4 regions of the Bradyrhizobium sp. 186 genome follow, and region 2 is predicted to be linked to each of the others. Evidence: predicted binding sites of a transcription regulator. Region 2 holds the regulator's gene; each other region holds the start of a gene.
What was found. Region 2 encodes HrcA, which represses chaperone genes, less so after heat shock. Its sites were predicted from a motif close to GTTAGCACTCNCNNNNNGNGAGTGCTAAC; they were not measured.
Positions count from the first base shown of each region.

Region 1: a site for HrcA is predicted at 2,893-2,921, ahead of IVB18_RS51255 (co-chaperone GroES). Genes of this name have one in related genera too.
Region 3: a site for HrcA is predicted at 733-761, ahead of groES (co-chaperone GroES). Genes of this name have one in related genera too.
Region 4: a site for HrcA is predicted at 3,140-3,168, ahead of IVB18_RS44180 (co-chaperone GroES). Genes of this name have one in related genera too.

Region 1 covers NZ_CP082165.1:315,781-320,060, reverse strand. The annotation lists gene groL (chaperonin GroEL) at 756-2,399, opposite strand; gene IVB18_RS51255 (co-chaperone GroES) at 2,542-2,859, opposite strand; partial or broken gene IVB18_RS51250 (transglutaminase family protein) at 3,167-3,818, opposite strand; gene IVB18_RS51245 (hypothetical protein) at 4,041-4,280, shown strand, end outside.
Region 2 covers NZ_CP082164.1:10,368,544-10,372,823, forward strand. The annotation lists gene IVB18_RS49555 (hypothetical protein) at 1-499, shown strand, start outside; gene pncA (bifunctional nicotinamidase/pyrazinamidase) at 765-1,487, shown strand; gene grpE (nucleotide exchange factor GrpE) at 1,609-2,214, opposite strand; gene hrcA (heat-inducible transcriptional repressor HrcA) at 2,308-3,396, opposite strand; gene rph (ribonuclease PH) at 3,570-4,280, shown strand, end outside.
Region 3 covers NZ_CP082164.1:8,999,940-9,004,219, forward strand. The annotation lists gene groES (co-chaperone GroES) at 805-1,119, shown strand; gene groL (chaperonin GroEL) at 1,205-2,845, shown strand; gene IVB18_RS42860 (hypothetical protein) at 3,284-3,661, opposite strand; gene IVB18_RS51515 (prolyl oligopeptidase family serine peptidase) at 4,196-4,280, opposite strand, start outside.
Region 4 covers NZ_CP082164.1:9,266,169-9,270,448, forward strand. The annotation lists gene IVB18_RS44160 (DUF2076 domain-containing protein) at 1-114, shown strand, start outside; gene IVB18_RS44165 (L,D-transpeptidase) at 354-1,154, opposite strand; gene IVB18_RS44170 (protein phosphatase CheZ) at 1,469-2,248, shown strand; gene IVB18_RS44175 (hypothetical protein) at 2,408-2,929, opposite strand; gene IVB18_RS44180 (co-chaperone GroES) at 3,258-3,554, shown strand; gene groL (chaperonin GroEL) at 3,701-4,280, shown strand, end outside.

The sequences.
Region 1 (4,280 bases), on a different replicon from region 2:
AGCGCGCTCCGCGAGAAGCCGCTCAAAGTGTACGAGGTCATGAAACGTGCCAATGTCGTGAATGAGGAAGTCTGCCAATCTCTTCTATTGAAAATGAGAGACGAAGGCTTGGTGAAATTCGATATTCACAAAGGGCGATGGCTCATCGGATAATCCGTGAGTTGCTGCGAGAGGAGCAACTTGAGCTGCGCCTCTAAGCGGTCTCTACGTCACGCTCTTTAAAAGTGAAGCAACATTCACGGCAGCTGCCGACCAGCCTTGAGCGCGACTAACGGCGGCGACCGGAAAAGGAATAATGATGAAAGCACCCGTTCTCTCAATTGACGAACCAGAGCCGAAGAAAGCGGTACGAGCCGATCGGCCTCCTACCGATGGGTTCGCGACGATCGTCGATGGCCATTTCAAGTCGGAGTTTGAGACTGTTGAGCCGCCGAAGCATCATGTCGAAAGCTGAAGTCGGCTTATCCGATGCTTCAGATCGAGATCTATGACGCCGCCATGAAGGTCCGTAGCTTGTTGAGTTAGCGAGCCCGACTATCACATCGCCAGGGGTAGCAGTTCGCTCGCCGGGATCCCTCGCCGCGCATTTCTTGATGGTCCAGTCCGGATTGTCACGCTATTCCTGAGAATCGGCGTAGTCCAAATGTCCGCGTGCCCCTAAGCGGTCACCTCAATGCGGCTATCGTCGTCGAGACAGAATGGCCCGACATCACTGCCGGACCTTTCTTTTTCTTTTGAGCGCTGAACGGTTGGACTTAGAAATCCATACCGCCCATGCCGCCGCCACCCGGCGGCATACCGCCGGCACCGGCGTTCTTCTTTGGCACTTCGGCCACCATGGCTTCGGTGGTGATCAGCAGCGCCGCGACCGAGGCCGCATTCTGGATCGCCACGCGAACCACCTTGGTCGGATCGATGATGCCCTTCGAGATCAGGTTGCCGTACTCGCCGGTCTGCGAGTCAAAACCATAGGAGTACTGGTCCTTTTCCAGGATCTTGCCGACGATGACCGAGCCATCCTCGCCCGCGTTGATCGCGATCTGGCGGGCCGGGTAGGACAATGCCTTGCGCACGATCTCGACGCCAGTCTTCTGGTCGTCGTTCTTGGTGCGCAGACCCTTGAGGTGCTCGGCGGCACGCAGCAGCGCGACGCCGCCGCCTGGCACGATGCCTTCCTCGACTGCCGCGCGGGTCGCATGCATCGCGTCATCCACGCGGTCCTTGCGCTCCTTCACTTCGACCTCGGTCGCGCCGCCGACGCGGATCACCGCGACGCCCCCTGCGAGCTTGGCGAGACGCTCCTGGAGCTTCTCACGGTCGTAGTCCGAAGTGGTCTCCTCAATCTGCGCCTTGATCTGCGATACGCGCGCCTCGATGTCGGCCTTCTTGCCGGCACCGCTGACGATCGTGGTGTTTTCCTTGTCGATCATCACCTTCTTGGCACGACCGAGCATGTTAAGCGTGACGTTCTCGAGCTTGATGCCGAGATCTTCCGAGATCGCCTGACCGCCGGTCAGCACCGCGATGTCCTGCAGCATGGCCTTGCGGCGATCGCCGAAACCCGGCGCCTTGACGGCCGCGACCTTCAGACCGCCGCGCAGGCGGTTCACCACAAGCGTGGCTAGGGCCTCGCCTTCGACGTCTTCGGCGATAATCACAAGCGGCTTGCCGCTCTGCACCACGGCTTCCAACAAGGGAAGCAATTCATTCAATTGAGATAGCTTCTTCTCGTTGATCAGAACGTAGGCATCCTCCATTTCAACGCGCATCTTGTCGGCATTGGTGACGAAGTAGGGCGAGATGTAGCCGCGGTCGAACTGCATGCCCTCGACGACTTCGAGTTCAGTCTCGAGCGACTTGGCTTCCTCAGCCGTGATGACGCCTTCGTTGCCGACCTTCTTCATGGCGTCGGCGATGAACTTGCCGATTTCGGCATCGCCATTCGCGGAGATGGTGCCGACCTGGGCGATCTCCTCGTTCGAGGTGACCTTCTTGGAGTTTTTCACGAGGTCGGCAACCACGGCGGCCACTGCCAGGTCGATACCGCGCTTCAGATCCATCGGGTTCATGCCGGCGGCAACCGACTTGGCGCCTTCACGGACGATCGCCGCGGCCAGCACGGTCGCGGTGGTGGTGCCGTCGCCGGCCGCATCGGCCGCCTTGGAGGCGACTTCGCGCACCATCTGGGCGCCCATGTTCTCGAACTTGTCGTCGAGTTCGATCTCCTTGGCGACGGTGACACCGTCCTTGGTGATGCGGGGAGCGCCGAATGACTTGTCGAGCACGACATTGCGGCCCTTCGGGCCGAGCGTGACCTTCACCGCGTTGTGGAGAATGTCGACACCGCGTAACATGCGATCGCGGGCGTCGACGCCGAATTTGACTTCTTTGGCTGACATGATGATCTCCGTTTTCAACTAGTCACACCCCAACGGCCGCATGAATAAGCGGGCTCTTGAGGGATGAGATTCGAATTGCGGGGCCTTATCCTCGAGAACCCGGCGGCGCCGAATCCCCAGGATAAGGAAAACTGGCTGGCGCTTACGCGGCCTTCTTCTTGGCGGCGGGCAGATCCGTGAGAACGCCCATGATGTCGCTTTCCTTCATGATCAGCAGATCTTCATTGTCGATCTTGACCTCGGTGCCGGACCACTTGCCGAACAGCACGCGGTCGCCGATCTTCAGGTCGATCGGGATCAGCTTGCCGGCTTCGTCGCGGCCACCGGGGCCGACAGCGACGATTTCGCCCTGCGAGGGCTTTTCCTTGACGGTGTCGGGAATGATGATGCCGCCAGCGGTCTTCTCTTCTGCGTCGATGCGCTTGACCACGACGCGGTCGTGAAGCGGACGGAATTTCATGCGTTCCTCCTCGGCTTTTGTGATTATTTCTGGATTGGCAGTCACATTGGGCGAGTGCTAACCGCTCTTCACATAAGCCTGCGACACGGAGGCGCAAGGGCTTCGGCCCAGGATGTTAGATTTCAACTTGGGGTTCTTGAGGAGGAAGCCCTGGGGCGATTGCCCGCAGGCGAAGTAAGCAAGCTAGCGGGTTGATTGCTATGCGCCATTGAACTTTTTTTGGCGAATTGAGAGTCATGCAAGTGATTTAATTGGGCTGGAGGTATCGGGGAGATTGTCTGTCATCAATAGGACACTAAAGCAATCATCACCGACACGCTTTCGTCAGCCCGCTTTTCGCTTCGATCACCGGGACCTCGTCGGTCCATACCCCGGTGTGTTTGGTTCGAACGTGGATGATCGGAACATCGGAGGCATCGCGCCCCTGCGCGATCAGGACGCGGCCAATCCTCGGAACGTTTGTTGCGCGGATCGAATGTATGCCCGCGGCCGCCGATATAAGCCTCGAACCAGCCGGCGAAATCGCCGGCCGCCAGGGCTGCGGTGTGCCGATGTCGCTGAGGTACCCGGTGCAGTAACGCGCCGGAATGGTCATGCAGCGGCAGAACGTGATGGCGAGGTGCGCATAGTCGCGGCACGCCCTTGCCTTCGTTGAAGACCTCCCAAGCCGTCATGGTGGCGCGGGCGTGCTCGTAGCCGAAAGCGATGTGAAAATGGACGAATTCGCAGATGGCTTGGACCCGCGTCCAGCCGGCGGCGTCGCCCGGAACAGCTTCCGCGCCGTTTCTGAAAGCCGGTCGGTCTCGCAATAGCGGCTGCCGAGCAGGTAGACCAGCGTTATCAGCGGGCAAGTCTTCGATCGTGTACTGGCAGGCGGAAGCAAACACCGGGTCAGGCTGGCCGCTGTCGCGCACCACGCCATCGGCGGCCAGACGCATCGGACCGGCCGGCGCAACGATAGATGGCTACGCAGCCGCCAAACACAGCCAACAGCTGCCTTAGTCGGACAAAAGCGCGCATTCCGCGAGAAACCGATAGCTATTTGCTGCCATAGCGCGCACGGTCTGACATGGCTCAAAATGTGACTCTCCTCGTGCGTAGAGGCGCTGGTCGATCGATATGACCACGCGCTCGCGGCGGGAAAAGTCCCGATCGATCTCGATAGTCATCGTGGCTTGACGGTGCGAAAGACGACCGATATCCGCCGCGTGGCCGCCGATGTCGAGGCAATGCAAAATTGCTGCGGGACCGCCAAGCCGCTGTCGAGATGCAGCTTCTTGCGGCCGGCCGCCTCCTGGCCCGACGCCAAGGCGCGTCACGTCTTGAATCTGTATACCGCCGACCTCACGTCGACCGATACGCATGACCGCGACCTCGTGACGGCGATACTGCCGGATCCAACTAGGCTCGCCGGCGAGAGC
Region 2 (4,280 bases):
GTTCGCGAGCGCCGTGACGCGCAAGGAGGTGCCGGTCGAGGAGCAGCTTTCGCGGATGCCGTTCAAGGTCACCGACCTCGCCGACTTCAAGAACGTGCGCGCGCTTGCGCCCGGCACCAGCATCATCCTGGCCGACGGCGACGAGAGCACCGGCTTCGAGCCAAAACCGTTCATGATCCTCGGCCTGATCGGCGCGACCCCGCAGCAGGCCGACGACCGCGCCCGCTTCGCCCAGGAGGCGGCGCTCCAGATTCCCGGCGTGCGCGAGTCGCGCGTCACCATGTCCGAGCCGATCCGCATCAACGGCCAGCAGGGTTTTGAGACCCGGATCGACGGCGTCAGCGGCAAGGACAAGGTCGCAGTGACCGTGGTGCAGTGGATCCGCTTCAGCAGCGGCGGCGCCTCGCTACGCATCATCGCCAGCGCCCCGCGTGACCAGTGGACGACTGCCTTCACCCGCTTCCGCGCCGTGCGTGACGGTATCCAGCCGAAGGGGTAGCCGCATCAACAAGCGAGATGCGCTCCCTCCCCCGCTTGCGGGGGAGGGCTGGGGAGAGGGTGTCTCCACAATCAACACTCCCTAAGTGGAGAGAGCCCTCCCCCGGCGCCTTGCGCCGACCTCTCCCGCAGGCGGGAGAGGTGCATCGAGCACGCGGCGAGAGCCCAAGCGCTGGACAAATCCGGCCGCATTTTTTGGCTTCGGTTCGTACACGAACGGAACTAGTCTTCTCCTCCGTTGGGTTCATCCTGGAGGGAGGCGAACGATGCTGGATCGGCGACAAATCTTGGCGGCGCTTGGGACGACGGCGCTCGCGACGCTCGCTCCAACCGCGCTCTTTGCAGCCGCATCGATCAAGCCGGATGATTCATCCGCGCTGCTCGTGATCGACGTGCAAAACTGCTTCCTGCCCGGCGGCAGTCTCGCGGTGAAGGAAGGCGACCAGGTGGTGCCGGTCATCAACAAGTTGGCCAAGGCGTTCGCGAACGTGGTGATGACGCAGGACTGGCACACGCCCGGCCATGTCTCGTTCGCCTCGGTACATCCCGGCAAGAAGCCGTTCGAGACCGTCGACCTGCCCTATGGCAAGCAGGTGCTGTGGCCCGACCATTGCGTGCAAGGCACCGACGGCGCGGCGTTGTCGAAGGACCTTTCGATCGCGCACGCCGAGCTCATCATCCGCAAGGGCTTTCACAAGGACGTCGACAGCTACTCGGCCTTCCTCGAAGCCGACGGCAAGACTTCGACCGGTCTCGCCGGCTATCTGAAGGGGCGCAAGATCAAGCGCGTCTTCGTCGCAGGGCTCGCGACCGATTTCTGCGTCGCCTGGACCGCGCTCGACGCGCGCAAGGCGGGCTTCGAGGTCTATGTCGTGGAAGACGCCTGCCGCGGCATCGACACGCAGGGCTCGCTGGCCAAGGCCTGGGCCGATATGGCCAAGGCCGGGGTGAAGCGGATTCAGTCGGGCGATATCGCGGTGAGCGCGTAACGGAAGCGAGCCGTCATTCCGGGGCGATGCGAAGCATCGAACCCGGAAGCTCGAGTTTCCGGGTTCGGCTCTGCGAGCCGCCCCGGAACGACGCCTGAACCAACAGTGCGTAGAATGCGGCTTACACCGCGCCGTTCGGCTCGTTGTTGTTGGCGGCAGGTGCGGCCTTTGCGCCGCCCTTGGCGACACCAACGAGAGCCGGACGAAGCACGCGCTCGCCGATGGTGTAGCCGGCCTGCATGACCTGCACCACGGTGCCCGACGGCACCGACGGATCGGGCACTTCGAACATCGCCTGCTGGAAGTTCGGGTCGAACTTCTGGCCCTGCGGATCGAACTTCTTCACGCCGTGCTTTTCCAGCGCGTTGAGCAGCGAACGCTCGGTGAGCTCGACGCCCTCGATCAGCGATGTCAGGCCAGGATCGGCAGCGGCCCGCGCCTCGGCCGGAACCGCATCAAGCGCGCGCTGGAGATTGTCGGCGATGTCGAGCACGTCGCGGGCAAAGCCGGTGATGCCATAGAGCCTGGCGTCGGCGACCTCCTTGATGGTGCGCTTGCGCAGATTCTCCATCTCGGCCAGCGTCCGCAGCATGCGGTCACGCGCCTCGGAGACCTCCTGCTGCAACAATTCGACCGAACCGGGCTCGGGATCGTCGGGCATCACATACGGCTTTGACACCACGGGCTCGCCAGTCGTGTCTTCGGGTTGCCGGTCTCGATCGGTCATCGGCCCTCTTCTCAAACTCGTCTCAGGGATTTTTCTTGTCCGGATATCGTGCTTCGGACGCCGAAAATCAAGCGCCCGTGATCGAAACGCCGGTCAGCCGCCCAGAAGGCGACTGACGATGCGGGCGGCGTAGTCCACGGTGGGGATCACGCGGGCATAATTCAGCCGTGTCGGCCCGATCACGCCCAAAACGCCGACGATGCGGCCGGCGGCATCCCGATAGGGCGCGATAATGGTGGAGGAGCCCGACAGCGAGAACAGCTTGTTCTCGGAGCCGATGAAGATGCGCACCCCCTCGGCAGTCTCGGCGCGGCCGAGCAGGTCGATGACGCCGCGCTTGGTCTCGAGATCGTCGAACAGAAGGCGCACGCGCTCGAGATCCTCCAGCGCGTGCAGGTCTTCGAGCAGATTGGCGTGGCCGCGGACGATGAGCTGGCGATCTTCGTTCTCGCCGCCGGACCAGCTTGCGATCCCGGCCGAGATCACCTTCTGGGTCAGCTGATCGAGCTCGGCGCGCGCCTCTCCGAGCGCAGTCTCGAGCTCGAGCCGCGCCTCGGCCAGCGTTCGGCCGCGGATTCTCGCGTTGAGGAAATTGCCGGCCTCCGTCAGCGCCGAGGATGGAACCCCCGGCGGCAGCGTCAGCACCCGGTTTTCGACTTGGCCGTCCTCACCGACCAGGATCGCCAGCGCCTTCTCCGGTTCCAACCGGACAAACTCGATGTGTTTCAACCGCGCATTGGATTTCGGCGTCAGCACGACCGCGGCGGCCCGGGTCAGGCCGGAGAGCCGCGTCAACGCCTCCTCCAGAGCGGCCTCGACCGATTGCGCCTGGCCGACGGAGGTGAGCTGGCTCTGGATCGCCTGCCGTTCGGCGTCGTTGAGATCGCCGACCTGCATCAAGGCATCGACGAAGAAGCGTAGGCCGAGTTCCGTCGGCAGCCGGCCGGCGGAGGTGTGCGGGGCATAGATCAGGCCGAGCTGTTCCAGATCGGCCATGACATTGCGCACCGATGCCGGCGACAGCGGCATGGCGATCAGGCGCGAGATATTGCGCGAGCCGACCGGCTCACCGGTCGTGAGATAACTCTCGACGATTTGACGAAAGATATCGCGGGATCGCTCGTTGAGCTGGGCGAGGCCTGCGCGCGGCGCGATCAGATGGATCGGATCGTGATGGGCCACGGACGTTAACTCCTCTCGGATGCTTGTAATTTGTCTATCCGGGAGGCCGCTGACAAGCGTGGTTTTGCGATTGCCTGGGGACCGAAAAGTCAGACGTCCCCCTTGCCGCCTACCCTCACCCCACCTACAAGCACCGCGAACAGCCTATTCCCGTGAGTTTTGGAGGATTTCCCATGCGGCCAAGCCGCCGTGCGCCCGACGAATTGCGCCCCGTGACGCTGGAGCGCGGCGTGGTCAAATATGCGGAAGGCTCCTGCCTGGTGAAGTTCGGCGATACCCATGTGCTGGTCACCGCCACTTTGGAAGAGCGCCTGCCGCCGTGGCTGAAGGGCCAGGGCCGCGGCTGGGTCACCGCCGAATACGGCATGCTGCCGCGCGCCACGCTGGAACGCACCCGCCGCGAGGCCTCCGCTGGAAAACAGAGCGGCCGCACCGTGGAAATCCAGCGCCTGATCGGCCGCTCGCTTCGCACCATCGTCGATCTCGAAGCGCTCGGCGAGCGTCAGATCACGGTCGATTGCGACGTGATCCAGGCCGACGGCGGCACCCGTACGGCCTCGATCACGGGCGCCTGGGTCGCGCTCGCTGATTGCATCAGCTGGATGAAGGCGCGCAACATGATCAAGGCCAATGTGATGCGCGACAACGTCGCCGCGATCTCCTGCGGCATCTACAACGGCACGCCGGTGCTCGATCTCGACTATGCCGAGGATTCGGAAGCCCAGACCGACGCCAATTTCGTCATGACCGGCGACGGCCGCATCATCGAGGTGCAGGGAACCGCGGAGCGCGAGCCGTTCACGCAGGACGAGTTCCTGGCGCTGATGGCGCTGGCACGCAAGGGCGTCGCGCGTCTCGTGGACTTGCAGAAACTTGCGGTGGCA
Region 3 (4,280 bases), 1.4 Mb from region 2:
AGGGGCGACCGGGCGGGGATTCCGTGCCAGCTCTTGTTCCTGTCGAGATCACACCTACGCTGGCTCCGGTATTGATCAGCACGCCGCCACCGGCGTCTTCGCAGCTCGCCCATCGCTTCAGGATTTAGTTGAACGCCTTGCCAGGTCATGGCCGCGGGACAGTTTGGCAAGCTGTTCGCGCATATAGACCTGTCGCGATGCGGGCAGAGGCCCTTTCGCGCAAACCGGGGACATCGGCGCGCTCGCTGTCTGGAGCACGGGCGATCCGTCCAGCAGCGACTTCGGCGCGCAAAGGTGATCTGAAACTGGACGAGGTGCCGAACGATCTGAGCACGTTCTTGCGCTAGCTCTCGCAGCCAGCGTTGCCTCGCTTCGACTTGCTGAGCGCTATCGGATCATCGATCAAGCGGAGCGATACCTCCAATTCCCGACCTCTGCGTTAGGTTCTAAACGCATCGCAATCTTAGAACGAAGTCAGCCGACGATTCGCATTTGAACCGGCACCAGATCGGCCGGCCTTTACCATCTCGAATTTAGGGCAGAGGAATTGAACTGGGAGTGACATTAGGTCGAGAGACAGAGCCGTACGGCTCACTCAGAAGAAGGTCGACGCTCGGCGGCAAACTCGAACAGATCTGGGTAAGCTCCCACAGAGATCCCGCGCGCCCGGCCGATTTTCCTCCTACAAACACTTGTTCCCCAAAAAATCGGTCCTATTTCAGCTGCGCCTGCGTTGGCACTCGCGGGCAGCGATTGCTAGCAATCGTGAAATCTTCAACTGGTGTAAATGCTTAGGAGATCTGCATGGAATTCCGTCCGCTTCACGACCGCGTCGTGGTCAAGCGCATCGACGCAGAAGAAAAGACCGCTGGCGGCATCATCATTCCGGACACTGCCAAGGAAAAGCCTTCGCAAGGTGAAGTCATCGCCGTCGGCCCCGGCGGCCGCGACGAGAGCGGCAAGCTGATCCCGATCGACGTCCTGGTCGGCGACCGCGTCCTGTTCGGCAAGTGGTCAGGCACCGAGGTCAAGATCGACGGCCAGGAGCTGTTGATCATGAAGGAGAGCGACATCCTGGGCGTTCTCACGGACGCGTCCGCCAAGAAGAAGGCGGCCTAAACCATCGCTCGCACCGCTCATCCTGAGGAGCGCCTGCTGGGCGTCGCCAAGGGTGAGACCAAGTAAAACATTCAGGAAAACCCACATGTCAGCCAAAGAAGTCAAGTTCGGCGTAGACGCCCGCGACCGCATGTTGCGCGGCGTCGAAATTCTCAACAACGCGGTAAAGGTCACCCTCGGTCCAAAGGGCCGCAACGTGGTGCTCGACAAGTCGTTCGGCGCTCCCCGCATCACCAAGGACGGCGTCACCGTCGCCAAGGAGATCGAGCTCGACGACAAGTTCGAGAACATGGGCGCGCAGATGGTGCGCGAAGTCGCCTCCAAGTCCGCCGATGCGGCCGGCGACGGCACCACCACCGCAACCGTGCTCGCGGCCGCGATCGTTCGTGAAGGCGCCAAGTCGGTTGCCGCCGGCATGAACCCGATGGACCTGAAGCGTGGTATCGACCTGGCCGTGGAAGCCGTGGTCGCCGACCTCGTCAAGAACTCCAAGAAGGTCACCTCGAACGACGAGATCGCCCAGGTCGGCACCATCTCGGCCAACGGCGATGCCGAAATCGGCAAGTTCCTCTCCGACGCCATGAAGAAGGTCGGCAACGAGGGTGTCATCACCGTCGAGGAAGCCAAGTCGCTCGAGACCGAGCTCGACGTCGTCGAGGGCATGCAGTTCGACCGCGGCTACATCTCGCCCTACTTCGTCACCAACGCCGACAAGATGCGCGTTGAGATGGACGACGCCTACATCCTCATCAACGAGAAGAAGCTCTCCTCGCTGAACGAGCTGCTGCCGCTGCTCGAGGCCGTGGTGCAGACCGGCAAGCCGCTGATCATCGTCGCCGAGGACGTCGAAGGTGAAGCCCTCGCGACCCTCGTCGTCAACCGTCTGCGCGGTGGTCTGAAGGTCGCGGCCGTCAAGGCTCCGGGCTTCGGCGATCGCCGCAAGGCCATGCTGCAGGACATCGCGATCCTGACCGGCGGCCAGGCGATCTCGGAAGATCTCGGCATCAAGCTCGAGAACGTCACGCTCAACATGCTCGGTCGCGCCAAGAAGGTGATGATCGACAAGGAGAACACCACGATCGTCAACGGCGCCGGCAAGAAGGCCGACATCGAGGCGCGCGTGGCCCAGATCAAGGCGCAGATCGAGGAGACCACCTCGGACTACGACCGTGAGAAGCTCCAGGAGCGTCTCGCCAAGCTCGCAGGCGGCGTCGCGGTGATCCGCGTCGGCGGCGCGACCGAGGTCGAGGTGAAGGAGCGCAAGGATCGCGTTGATGACGCGATGCATGCGACCCGTGCGGCGGTTGAGGAAGGCATCGTCCCGGGCGGCGGCGTCGCCCTGCTCCGTGCCTCCGAGCAGCTCAAGGGTCTGCGCACCAAGAACGACGACCAGAAGACCGGCGTCGAGATCGTGCGCAAGGCGCTGTCCGCGCCCGCTCGCCAGATCGCGATCAACGCCGGTGAAGACGGCTCGGTGATCGTCGGCAAGATCCTTGAGAAGGAGCAATACGCCTACGGCTTCGACTCGCAGACGGGCGAGTATGGCAACCTGGTCACCAAGGGCATCATCGACCCGACCAAGGTCGTGCGCACCGCGATTCAGAACGCTGCCTCGGTTGCGGCTCTGCTGATCACTACCGAGGCCATGGTCGCCGAGCTGCCGAAGAAGAACACCGGCGCGCCCGCGATGCCTCCGGGCGGCGGCATGGGCGGCATGGACTTCTGAGCCAACTCTCTCTGAAAATGCGATCCCCGGCAGAAAAATGCCGGGGTCATTTTTGCTCGCGACTTTTCCAGTTCGTTGTTCTGATCTCGCGCTATGCGCTCTGCGGAAATGACGATCAGCAGTTGCTAGACGTTCCGCTTGGGATTTTGCGAGTCTGCTGTTAGGCATGTCACCGGGAGGACGAGCGGGTGATCGCCGTTTTGCGCAGTCTTTCGCCTCAACGTCGGCGGCTGGTCGAGGCGAAAACCTGAGAACGCCCGGTCGCGGTAGCCACCCATTGGCGCTACTGACTTAAATAGCATCGGCTCCCGCGCTTATCCATCACTGTAAACGGATGCGCGAGCTAGGTGGTGGTCCCCGGGAAGGGGCGATCCTCATCTCTCCTAATTTGGGCCGATCTGTTGCACCGTCCAGAATCAGAAGAAGAACATCGCCAACTCAATCGAGACGGAAGATCTTTCGCCCAACCGCTACAATTTCCCGGTCGGTCGGAGGATTACTTGTCTCGACGTGCAGGGTGAGATCCGGCCTGTTCACTCTCAGGAAGTTCATCAGCTCGGTCTTCTCGGTCCCCGGCCCGATGATCAGCAAATCGGTGCAGCTACTCAGGGCCCAACCTACCCTGACGACAAACGTCGGATCGTCATTCACGTCGGCAGAGCCAGTATTCGCTTTGCAATCAAGACGCTGGGGCGCCAAATGCGCGCGTACGGCCATCGCGCTGACGCCCGTTGAACCTATGGAGAATATCTTAGCAATGAGGTGGTCGATCCACACGACCGCGTGCGAATGAATCTGAGTTGTCATCTCGCTCATGAATGGGTTCCATTGCCTTTCGTGAGTCACCTGTCCGTCGGAGCACAAGCCCGCACGCAAATTCCATGCGGCTGACGATGCAATCATGGGTCAAGTGATCAGCCGTAAACTGACTCGCTACGTTGATGTAGCCGGGAACAGATCGCGTTGACCGTGAGCGCTTTGCAGCTGGAAAGCGGCCACAACCTCATGCCGCACGCCACCTCTTCACGACCGAAGTCTTGTGCATTCTCCGCTCCGTGTCGCCGCCTCCTCCGAGATGGATTTAACGCACCATTGCGAATGCTCGACCGCAACTAAGGAGAGCTCTTGTGGTTGTGAGAGGTCTGGATATTCAGGTTTGCCAAGCCGAAGCCATCCCGCCGGACGTAGGGATGGCTGGAGTGAAGCCATAGAGCACAACGACATCCCCCAGTGGCGGGTCATGACATACACGGATGCGGCCTGGTCACTGATCTCTCCGACCAAACGCGCTGATGTTGACAGGTCGCCATTTGCACTGGCGACCTTAACGAACTCACTCATCAACCGCACTCAATCCACAAGCCGCCTGGATGCATAGGTGTATTCGAGTGCCAGCCGTCGCGCGTATCCCGTGAGATTGGCGGCCGCGCTATGT
Region 4 (4,280 bases), 1.1 Mb from region 2:
GGCCAGAATGACAACGACCAGAACGACGACGACGATCGCGACAACGGCAATATGGACGTGGCCGACGACAGCGATTTCGGCGGCGGAGATGACGGCGGCAGCGATTACGCGTGACGCTGCTTCTCGTCCTTGCACCAAACAAAAACGGCCGCCGATGAGGCGGCCGTTTCTATTTTGAAGCGTCTTGCACAGGCCTTTTCCCTTCTCCCCTTGTGGGAGAAGGTGGCGCGAAGCGCCGGATGAGGGGTTGCGTCCGCGAAACCAAATGCCTGAACTTCATTCGCGGAGAGAGACCCCTCACCCGCCTCGCTTCGCGAGGCACCCTCTCCCACAAGGGGAGAGGGCAAGAGGGATCACATCACTACGACCCTGGTGCCGACATTGACGCGGCCATAGAGGTCGATGACGTCCTCGTTGCGCATGCGGATACAACCGGAAGAGACGTTGGTGCCGATGGTCCAGGGCTCGTTGGAGCCGTGGATACGGTAGAGAGTCGAGCCCAGATACATTGCGCGCGCGCCGAGCGGATTTTCCGGGCCGCCTTCCATGTGTCGCGGCAGGTCGGGGCGGCGGGCGATCATTTCCGCCGGCGGCGTCCAATCCGGCCACTCGCGCTTGGCCGTGATCGACTTGACGCCGGACCAGGTGAAGCCCGGACGTCCGACGCCGATGCCGTAGCGCATCGCCTTGCCGTTGCCTTCGACGAGATAGAGGAACTTGTTCGGCGTATCGACCACCAAGGTGCCGGCACTTTCCTTGCCGCTATAGTCAACGAGTTGTTTCTCGAACCTCGGATCGAGCTGACGTTGCCGCGGGTCGACCGTCTCCTGCTGCAAGCTGGCGCCCTGCATCTGCGGCTCGCCCATCGGCGGCAGGCGGCGCGGGTCGCTATAAGCCGGCTGCTGCTGATACATCGGCTGCTGCGGAGCGTAAGCTGGACCACGGCCGGGCCCATCGCCGAACAGGAACTCGATGAAGCCGCCGCCCATGTTCGAGTTGGAGGCGACGCGAACCGGCGCCGGCGGCACCTGCGGCGAATAGAGCACCGCGGGCGGATCGTTCGGCACGGTATTGTCGAACGCGATTGCGCGGTCGGCGCCGGCAATGAAGGTGCAAGCGCCGCCAAGCAGCGCGACAGACATTTTCTTGAACATCGACGTACTCTGTACTGTTTCGTCTAGTTGCATTCGCCGTCGGGCGCGCTGGCTGAGCCGCGCTCGCGACGTGGTCAATAAAGAGCAAAAGCCGTTTTGTTTGGTAAACGGAAGCGGCGTTTCGATTCACCACGCCGTCACGCGAGGGGCAATTTGGCGATCAGCGTTTATTTTCGGTGAACACCGCACACGCATGGTTAATCGCTCGTTTGCAGCCGTCGCGCGGGCGGCCGCACGACAGTTCCTGCTGTGAACTTCGTGTTAAATCGCTTCTGCCTACAAAGACGCGTGAGTGAGGTGGGGGGAGTATTCTGATGGCTGTTCACCGCAAACGTTTTCGTGTCGAAGATATCGTCGGTGGCGAGATGCCAATCCTCGACGTAACCGAAGAGGCAGCCCCGATGCATAGCGAGATCATGGCCGAGCTGCGCGCGATCCGTGTACAGATGGCGAAGGGCACTGCCCCGCTGTCCGGCAGCGCAGCCATGGCGGCGATCGACGCCTCCACGACCCAGGAGCTCTCCGACGCGCGCACGATGCTCGAGACCTACCGCGCTCAGATCGAGCAGTGCGAGAAGCTGAAGGTCGAGCTCGACCTCATCCATGACGCCATCGACCGCACCAAGCGCGAAATCGCGACGCTGCACGGCAAGAGCTTTGACGGCGGCGAAATGGCCAAGGTCAATGGCGAGCTCGGCGCCGTGGTCGGCGGCACCGAGCAGGCGACCCAGCAGATCCTCGAAGCCGCCGAGTCGATCGACCAGGCGGCCAGTGCGATGTCCAAGGTCCAGTCGGCCGACCAGCAGAAGCGTCTGGCCGACGACATCCAGGAGCGCGTCATCTCGATCTTCGAGGCCTGCAACTTCCAGGACCTGACCGGCCAGCGCATCAGCAAGGTCATGGGCACCATGAAATTCATCGAGCAGCACATCAACGCGATGATGGAGATCTGGGGCGGCGTCGACGCGATCAAGTCTCACGTCGTGCCGCAGGCCGACACCCGCAGCGAGGACGAAAAGCTTCTCAACGGCCCGAAGCTCGCCGGCGACGTCGGCCACGCCTCGCAGGACGACATCGACGCGCTGTTCGACTGATCGGACGCGACATACCGAAATAAAAAACGCCGGCGAGAGCCGGCGTTTTTTATTGCCTCGTCATTGCGAGCGAAGCGAAGCAATCCAGGCTGCCTCCGCGGAAACAGTCTGGATTCGTTTCGCTCCTCGCAATCACGCGTGATTAGGCCGGCCCCCGCTTTACGCCCTCGGCGCGCAGCGGACGTAGACCATATTGCCGTAGCGGGTGGCGGCGTCCTTGTCGATGAAGCGGGTGATCAGGACGCGGCCGTCGAAGGAGACGATCTCGCGATCCTGCTCGCTCGGCGTGGGACCAGCCGGTCCGATGTAGTTCTTGCCGCTCGGCGAGCCCTTCAGCCGCAGTTCCTGCGGCGTCGCCTGGTCGGCGAGATGCATGATCACGCCGCCGGAAGAGCCGGCGGTGATCACGTAGGGATTCTTGCACTGGGCCCGGGCGGCAGCCTCGGTACGGGCGCGGTCGGCCGGGTTCTGGAACGAGGCGAGGCCCCAGCGGCCGACGACCTCGTCGGCGCGGATGCTTGCCGGCATTTCCGGGCCGGTGCCGGGCTCGGCCTCCGGCGGCGGCGAGGACGACGAGAACGACGGCAGGCTCATGCCACCGCCGCAGGCGCCCAGCAGCAGCGCCAACATGGAAGCGGCGGCCAGGTTGGCAACCGTGCGCGCGTGAGCTGAAATGATCATGCTATTCCCCCGAGCAAAGTGCCCCCGACCAAGACCGCGGCTGCATCCCTCCGGCAGCCAAGCGCAAAACCGCTGTGGGAGCAATGACGTCCTTTAATACGCCAGCACCGCAAATAAGTTTCTGGAGCCACAATCCTATATCCGCCTCACCAATCGCTTAACCACCTTTGCTTGACAGGATCGCAGCCAAGCCATATTCCCGGGCGCACTATTAGCACTCGAAAACTCCGATTGCTAAGCGCGTCGTTCGATCTCGGAGAGGGCGGACGGCAGCGCCGCCCCCACCTACTTCTGTTGCTTCGGAAGCGAGCCTCCAAAGGGAAACGTCATGGCTAAATCCAAATTTCGTCCGCTGCATGACCGTGTCGTGGTCAAACGTATCGACGCCGAGGAAAAGACCAAGGGCGGCATCATCATTCCCGACACCGCCAAGGAAAAGCCCTCCCAGGGTGAAGTCGTCGCCGTCGGCCCCGGTGGCCGCGACGAGGCAGGCAAGCTGATCCCGATCGACCTCAAGGCCGGCGACCGCGTGCTGTTCGGCAAGTGGTCGGGCACCGAGGTCAAGATCGACAACGAAGAGCTCCTGATCATGAAGGAGTCGGACATCATGGGCGTGATGGCCTAAGGCCAGACGCCTGAACAGCCGCTGAATGCCATGCCCGGATCCTCAGGTCCGGGCATCCATCATTCCACAGGGTTCGATTGCGGGCCCCGGAATTGATGCGACGAACCAGCGGCAGACACATCACGAAACAAGAGGGACTGCAGAACATGGCTGCCAAAGACGTCAAGTTTTCCGGAGACGCGCGCGAACGCATGCTGCGCGGCGTCGACGTTCTCGCCAACGCCGTCAAGGTGACGCTCGGTCCGAAGGGCCGCAACGTCCTCATCGAGAAGAGCTTCGGTGCGCCCCGCATCACCAAGGACGGCGTCACCGTCGCCAAGGAGATCGAGCTCGACGACAAGTTCGAGAACATGGGCGCCCAGATGGTCCGTGAGGTCGCCTCCAAGACCAACGACACCGCCGGTGACGGCACCACCACCGCGACCGTGCTGGCCCAGGCCATCGTGCGCGAAGGCGCCAAGGCGGTTGCCGCCGGCATGAACCCCATGGACCTCAAGCGCGGCATCGACACCGCGGTTACGGCTGTCATCAAGGACATCGAGAAGCGCGCCAAGCCGGTCGCCGCCTCCTCCGAGGTCGCCCAGGTCGGCACCATCTCGGCCAACGGCGATACCGCCATCGGCAAGATGATTGCCCAGGCGATGCAGAAGGTCGGCAACGAGGGCGTCATCACCGTCGAGGAGAACAAGTCGCTCGACACCGAGGTCGATATCGTCGAAGGCATGA